2 regions of the Arthrobacter sp. Y3224055 genome follow, and region 1 is predicted to be linked to the other one. Evidence: predicted binding sites of a transcription regulator. Region 1 holds the regulator's gene; the other holds the start of a gene.
What was found. The regulator LexA, encoded in region 1, represses DNA repair genes until DNA is damaged. The targets are predictions, from matches to a motif close to TCGAACANNTGTTCGA.
Positions count from the first base shown of each region.

Region 1 (3,552 bases):
GCGGCAGCCTCGCTGACGGCCGAGACGATGGCCTGACGGACAGCATCGGGCAGGCCATGGGTGTTTTCGTTGACGTTCAGGAGGACGGGAACCTCCAGCTGGGGCGCACCATAGGGCTCCAGGCCCCGGAGATTTTCCCGCAACGGCAGGCGGTTCAGGCGTTCTAACTGCTCACTCACCGGTCCAGTTTAAGCTTCGGCCCGCCCGGGGCAGGAATCGGGCGGGCCGAAGCAGCTCATATTACGGCTGCCTCAGCGCGCGGACGGGACCAGCAGCTGCTGCCCGGCGTGGACGATGTCCCCCTGCAGGCCGTTCAATTGCGCGATCTCGAAAATGACATCGTGGGGGTTGCGGTCCGGCGCGGACTGCACTGCTATGTCCCACAGTGACTGGCCGCTGCCGACCGTGACGGTCGCCGCCGGCCCCGGCCCCAGCCCCCCGGCGGCGGCCATTGCCGGAGCAGTGAAGAAACCGATCAGGGTCAGGGCTGCGGCCGCGGCGAGCATCAGCGGCAGGCCGATCAGCAACAAACGGCCGCGGCGGGTCAGCCGCAGGCCTGTGCTGGTACGAAGGCCAGCGGGCTGCGGTGCGAGCTGGGCGGACATGGTGCCACCTTTCCGATATTCGATCTATTTCGGCTGGTTTCGATCGTCTTGCAACGGTATTCGAACGTATCTTCGAATACGTCTTCTACAGTTTTAGCACTGGTGATCGAACATTGTCGAGACTCAGTCGAACAAATGTTTGAAATTCGCTACCGCCTCGCCTAGCGTTGTAAGCGTCGGGCGGCAGTAAGAGCAGTGCATCAGCCGCCACCGACAAAACAGTTGAGACAACAGTCCATGTGCGGTTCCGCTACGGCGCCGGCGCAGGGACCACTACGGGGAGACCGGGGCCGGACATGTCGGAAGAGACCACCACCACTGCCGGAGCGAAGCGACGCGGCCGGCCCGTCAAAGTGGGGCGCAGCCTGACGCCGAGGCAGAAGAAGATCCTGGAAACCATCCAGCGCTCCGTTATGTCACACGGATACCCTCCGTCCATGCGCGAGATCGGTGACACGGTCGGTCTGGCAAGCCTGTCCAGCGTCACGCACCAGTTGGCCCAACTGGAGAAGATGGGCTACATCAGGCGCGACCCCAAGCGTCCCCGTGCCATGGAAATCCTGACCCCGCTGACACTCGAGCACGGGGGTGTGGAAATCGTCGGAGTCGATGAACCGCAACAGCTGCGCAGCTCCAGCGGCGTCGCCGTATCCGAGCTGACCACGTCATCCGACACGGCGATGGTGCCGCTGGTGGGAAGGATCGCAGCGGGCGGGCCGATCCTGGCGGACCAGGCGGTCGAGGACGTCATGCCCCTGCCGCGGCAACTGGTGGGACACGGCGAGTTGTTCATGCTCAGGGTCTCGGGCGATTCCATGATCGATGCGGCCATCTGTGACGGCGACTGGGTCGTGGTCCGCCAGCAGCACACGGCCGAGAACGGCGACATCGTGGCGGCGCTGCTCGACGACGAAGCAACGGTCAAGACCTTCCGGCAGCGCGACGGCCACACCTGGCTGTTGCCGCAGAATACCCAGTACGAACCGATTCTTGGCGACCACGCAACCATCATGGGCAAGGTTGTCTCGGTGATGCGGGCCCTCTGACGCGCCCGGTCTCCCCGGTCCGCGCTGCAGCCACCCCGGGATCCCCTGCCCGCACGGGCGGTCCCCGCGCAGGGCCCCGCTCGCTCCGGAACGGGCGTGCCCCCAACCCGTTCAGGCTGAGGCCGTAGCCAGCCTTTCCAAGACCTGGCGGGCCGTGGCGCCGTCCTTGGTACTCCAGAAGGGCGGCAGGGCGCTGCGGAGGAAACTCCCGTAGCGCGCCGTCGCCAGCCGTGAGTCCAACACGGCCACCACTCCACGGTCGTTTGACGCGCGGATCAGCCTCCCGGCTCCCTGGGCCAGCCGCACGGCCGCATGGGTCGCCGAGACCGTCATGAAACCGTTTCCCCCGGACTGCGCCACGGACCGGGTTCGGGCAGTCGTGAGCGGGTCATCCGGCCGGGGGAACGGAATCCGGTCGATGACCACGAGCCGGCACGCGGAACCGGGAACGTCGACGCCCTGCCAGAGCGTCATGGTGCCGAACAGGCAGGTGTCGGGCTCTTCGGCGAATTGGCGGACCAGCGCGCCCATCGACGATTCGCCCTGGCACAGGATGGTCAGGTCGGTGCGCCCGCGCATCTCGGCCGCGGCTTCTTCTGCCGCACGCCGCGAGGAGAACAGGCCCAGGGCGCCGCCGCGCGAGGCCAGCAGCAGCTCCTCGAGTTCATCGAGCTGTTCCGGGCTGGTGCCCCGGCCCGGCTTCGGCAGATGCGACGCCACGTAGAGCACGCCCTGCCTGGGGTAATCGAAGGGGCTGCCCACGTCCACGCTGGAATAGGCGGGCGCGCCGGCTCCGAGCAGTCCGAGCGACCCGGCGACGGCATCGAAGGTCCCCCCGACCGACAACGTCGCCGATGTCAGCACAACGGTATGTTCGTCGAACAAGCCCTCACGCAGCCGGGACGCCACCGAGAGCGGCGCTATGTTCAACGTTGCCGGCTGGTCGTCATTGGCGGCGTAGTCGCCGGCCTCGCCATAGGTGCTGGGACGGGTCGCCCAGATGACCTCCCGGGAGTCCGGAGCGGACAGCAGCCGTTCGGCCAGTTCCAGCACGGCCGCGAGCCGTGAGCGCGCCATCTGCCGTCCGCCGTCCGCTGCCCCCGCACCCTCGGGCTTCGAGTCGGAGAGCGCCGCGCGGGCCGCTTCCCGTACCTGCGCAAGAACCAGCTCATGCTCCTCGCGGAGGCCGGCCGCCAGCAGGCCGGTGGGCACCGACTGCAGGACGTCCTCCAGCGCATCGGCGGCGGAGTTCAAAGGCTCCACGCTGATCCCCGTGTGTTTGCGTGCCGTCGAGGCGGCGGTACGCACCATGGCGGCGGAGAGTTGCCCCGCGACGGCGCTGGTGACGCGGTCCTGCAGCTCATGGGCCTCGTCGATGACCACCACGTCATAGTCCGGGAGTACCGCGACGCCCTCGAAGGCGTTGATGGCCAGCATGGCATGGTTCGTGATCACGATGTCTGCCTCCGCCGCGCGGCCCCGTGCCAGTTCGCTGAAGCACTCGGCGGCCAGGGGACACTTCTGGGCGCCCAGGCACTCCATGGAGCCGACGGAGACCTGTCGCCAGGCCCGGTCGCTGACACCGGGCACCAGTTCATCCCGATCCCCGGTGTCGGTCTCCTGCGCCCACTCGCGCAGGCGCACGACTTCCTTGCCCAGCGCGCCCGAGGCGCCGGAAGCCGACGCTGCGCCGGCCGGAGCAGGATGCGGAACCGCGTCCTCGCCGAGGCTGAACAGCGCCGCCGGCGCGTCCTCGTCCGGAAAGCCGCCCGCGAGCTTGTGCAGGCAGAGGTAATTGTTCCTGCCCTTGAGCAAAGCGACGTCCAGCGGCCTGGGCAGCTCGTCGGCGACGGCCTCCAACAGCCGGGGCAGGTCCCGCTTGACGATCTGCGATTGCAGCG
Region 1 covers NZ_JBNHGB010000005.1:31,309-34,860, forward strand. The annotation lists gene AC5RTY_RS12575 (histidinol-phosphate transaminase) at 1-179, opposite strand, end outside; gene AC5RTY_RS12580 (LysM peptidoglycan-binding domain-containing protein) at 252-605, opposite strand; gene lexA (transcriptional repressor LexA) at 902-1,651, shown strand; gene AC5RTY_RS12590 (ATP-dependent DNA helicase) at 1,763-3,552, opposite strand, start outside.

Region 2 (3,552 bases), on a different contig from region 1:
GCGGGCCATGGCCCAACGCGATCCGCTGGTCGAATACCAGCGCGAGGGATTCGTGATGTTCCAGGCCATGATGGAGTCCATCCGTGAAGAGAGCATCGGCTATCTCTTCAACCTCGAGGTCCAGGTTCAGCAGCCGGCCGAGGCGACGGTCCCCGGGGTCGCTGACGCCCGGGCGGCGGCGGCGCCGCAGATCACCGCGGCCGGCCTGGAAGCTCCGCAGCGGCCGGCGGCCCTGCAGTTCACGGCGCCCAGTGCATCCGGGGAAGCCGAGACACGGGTCGAACGCCAGGCCCCGGCCAAGGCGGCAGCGCCCGCCAGGGACAAGCGCCCCGCCAAGAGCGGCAAGCGCCGGAAGTAGTTTGGGGCTTCAGCCGATCTCCAGGGCCGTGACCTTCCACAGTCCGCGGATCCACTCCAGCCGCAGCGCCACCGCGCGTATCCGGCGGGTCTCGGCCACCACCAACGACGCTTCATAGGCGCTGTCGGCGGCACGGCACACCCGGGCGGAGCGGACCACGGGGCTGCGGTGCAGCCGCAGCGGTGCCCGGCCATCGGAACGCAGCTGCGCCTGGTGGGCCCTGGCGATGTCCGCCCGGTGCACCAGCTTTTCGTAGCTGGCGGGGTCAAGCCAGCGGGCCAGCTGTTGGACCGGCCGTGTGCCGGAGACGGCCTCCAGGCAGGCCTGCGCCACGGACCGGGCCATCGCCGTGACGTGGAGCAGTTCGGCCTCCGCCTCGGGGTCCCCGCCCACCGGCAGCGGAACGGGACGGGGCACTGCGGCGGGTCCGGCCGTCCCGCGGGTGTCATCCGGTCGCCTGGGCTGCAACCGGATGACGGGCGCAAAGTAGCCGTCCGGCCCGGCCGGTTTGACCCGCCGTACCGTCAGGGGCCGGGGCGCCCCGCTCGCCGGTGCCAGCGTGTCCAGGCGCGCGCCCGCCGCGGCTTCCTTCTCCGGCGTCTGCACGGCCGGGAGGTGTCGCACGTTGTCCATGTCCTGCCCTTCCTTCCACTGGTACTGCCTTGGCTTCCAGCCGCGCCACACAGCACGGCTCCCGTGTGCGTCTCTCGGCCGCTTCCGGAAAGCTTCACTATCCGGGCGGAGGTACGACGAGCGTTTGCCCGGGTTTGATTAGGGAGGGGTCGTGACCGATGAGGGTTTGGTTGGCGGCATACCACTCCGGCCACCGCTCGGCGATTTCCACGTCGGTCGCCAGCGGGCCCAGCTCGGCGGCCGCGAGCTGCCAGAGGGAATCCCCGGCGGTGACGGTAACCAGCCGGGGTGCGTCAGAGGCTTCCCGGGTTGGCGGCTTGACGACGGCGCCCGGGGCCGCGGCCGGCGGAGCGGGCTTCCATGAGGGGTCCACCGGAGGGTTTATCCGACCGGCCAGGCCGTCCGGCTGCCACCGGGGATCCACAACGGCAGCGCTGGACGCGCCGGTCCCGGCCGCGGCTTCGGCCGGACGCGTTGCGGCCGCCGCATGGGCGCCCGCGACCACCACCAGATTGAGGCCGACGACGGCGCCCGCCAAGCGCCGCAGGAACGCGGGACTCCACACGGCCCACCGGGCCGCCAGGCGACTGTGGCCGGTCCTGGCCAGCACCGCGCAGGCCGCCGCTGCCGCCATGCCCAGGAGCAACCAACAGAGCACGGCCGCGCCGGCTCCGATCGACAGGAGCGCCAGCAGGTCCTGATAGTTCTGCGAAGGCCACGTGGCGCCGGTGGCCAGCTCCCTCCCCGCGAGCACCAGCACGGCGGCACAAGCCGTCACCAGCCCTGTGGTTGCCAGATCGGCGGTGGTTCTGAGCATGGGAAGCGCCTCCGGAGAGAAACGTGTTACTGCCGTTTGATGTAGTTTGGTTATGTTTAGTGCTATTTGTTTTCCAATAGTGGCAGCTTCAAACACTTGTTGTAAAGCAGTCGGTTTTCCGTTGACGGTATGTGGTGCAGGTTCCTAGGCTGGCGCCATGCGTTGGGACGCCCTGTTTGCCGATTTGGAGACCCAGCTACACGCCGCAGACCGGCTGGAGTTGGAAGCGGAGGTAAACGAGCGCGCCCGGATCGAGTTGGCCGCGGTGGGTCTGGCCGACCGGCTTCGGGGGCAGCTGGGCAGCAGGTTGCGCGTCCGTGCAGGCACAGACCTCAGGTTCGAGGGGACGCTGGCCCATGTCGGATCAACCTGGTTGGTGCTGTACGAGGGAGTGCGGAGCGTGCTCCTGCCGTTGGCCGCTGTCCAACTGCTCGAAGGAATGGGCCGGCATGCGGTTGCCGACTCGACCGGGGCGCGTCGGCTCGGGCTCGGATCCGCACTGCGCGCCCTTGGCCGCGACCGCGCACCGGTCGCGGTCTACCTGTCGGGCGGCCCCGGCATCCCGGCGGCCGAGGGGGTGGTCGACAGGGTCGGGGCGGACTCCTTCGACCTCGCGGCGGTGCCGTCGGGCGAGGACAGGCGCGCGGCAAATGTCCGGTCGGTCTACACGGTGCCCTTCGCGGCCATTGCGGCCCTCGTGTCGCGCAGCCCGGACTGAATGCTCATTCCGTGGTGGACTTGGCCTCTTCGATCAGCCGCCGCGTCTGGGCATACTTGTCCTGGATGTACTGGTCGAGCATGACCTGCTCGACGCGCCATTGGCCCCGGCCGCCGATCTGGATGGCGGGAAGTTCGCCGCTGCGAACCAGGGCGTACGTCTGCGACGAGGAGATCTGCAACTCCTCCGCCACATCGGACAGGGTGAGGAACCGCGGCATGGGCTGATCCTTCGGAGCGGGGACGGTTTCAGCCATTATGGCACCGTTTGACGTCGTTTGATCCAACTGGACCCGTTGCTTCTGAAAAGTTTTCCCCAGATCCGGCCCGGGTGGCCGCGGCGGTTCCCTTTCCCCTGGGCCACGACCAGAATGGTGCCACCCGCGGCCTCGGGGCCGACTCTCGGAGCGCAGGCTGGCTGTCCCCTGGGGCGCGGGAATAAGGGGGGAAAATTCGTGAGCGCTGCCATCGCAGAAAAAACCGTCGCACAGCGGTTGAAACGCCCGTCGTGGAAAGATCCCCGGTTGCTGGTGGGGCTGCTGCTCGTGGCGGCTTCGGTGGCCGGAGTCGCAGCGCTGGTCAACAGCGCGGATAAGACCACCGGTGTCCTGGCGGCCAGGACGGACATCGCGGTGGGACAACCGATCTCCGCCGCCGACGTGGTCGTCGTCGACGTTCGGCTGGGCGAGGCGGGCAGCCTTTATCTGCCGGCAGCAACGGGGTTGCCGGCAGATGCCGTCGCCACCGCGCTGGTCCGGGGCGGTGAACTGCTGCCGGCTTCCGTGCTGGGCGCCGGCGACGACTTGGACCGGAAACCGATCGGCCTGAGTATCGAGAGCCCGTTGCCCGAGGAGGCCGGTCCCGGTTCCCGGGTCGATGTATGGGTGTCGCTGCCCGACGGACGCAACGGTTTCAAGGAGCCGGAGAGGCTGCTCGAGGCGGCCGAGGTGTCGCAGTTGACGCGCGCCACCACCGCTTTCGGCTCGTCCGGGGCGGAACGGCTGCACGTCCTGGTGGGGGATGACAC
Region 2 covers NZ_JBNHGB010000003.1:103,495-107,046, forward strand. The annotation lists gene secA (preprotein translocase subunit SecA) at 1-358, shown strand, start outside; gene AC5RTY_RS08650 (Rv3235 family protein) at 368-991, opposite strand; gene AC5RTY_RS08655 (LysM peptidoglycan-binding domain-containing protein) at 1,089-1,808, opposite strand; gene AC5RTY_RS08660 (hypothetical protein) at 1,966-2,526, shown strand; gene AC5RTY_RS08665 (helix-turn-helix domain-containing protein) at 2,531-2,746, opposite strand; gene AC5RTY_RS08670 (hypothetical protein) at 2,981-3,552, shown strand, end outside.
Region 2: a site for LexA is predicted at 1,897-1,912, ahead of AC5RTY_RS08655 (LysM peptidoglycan-binding domain-containing protein). Genes of this name have one in related genera too.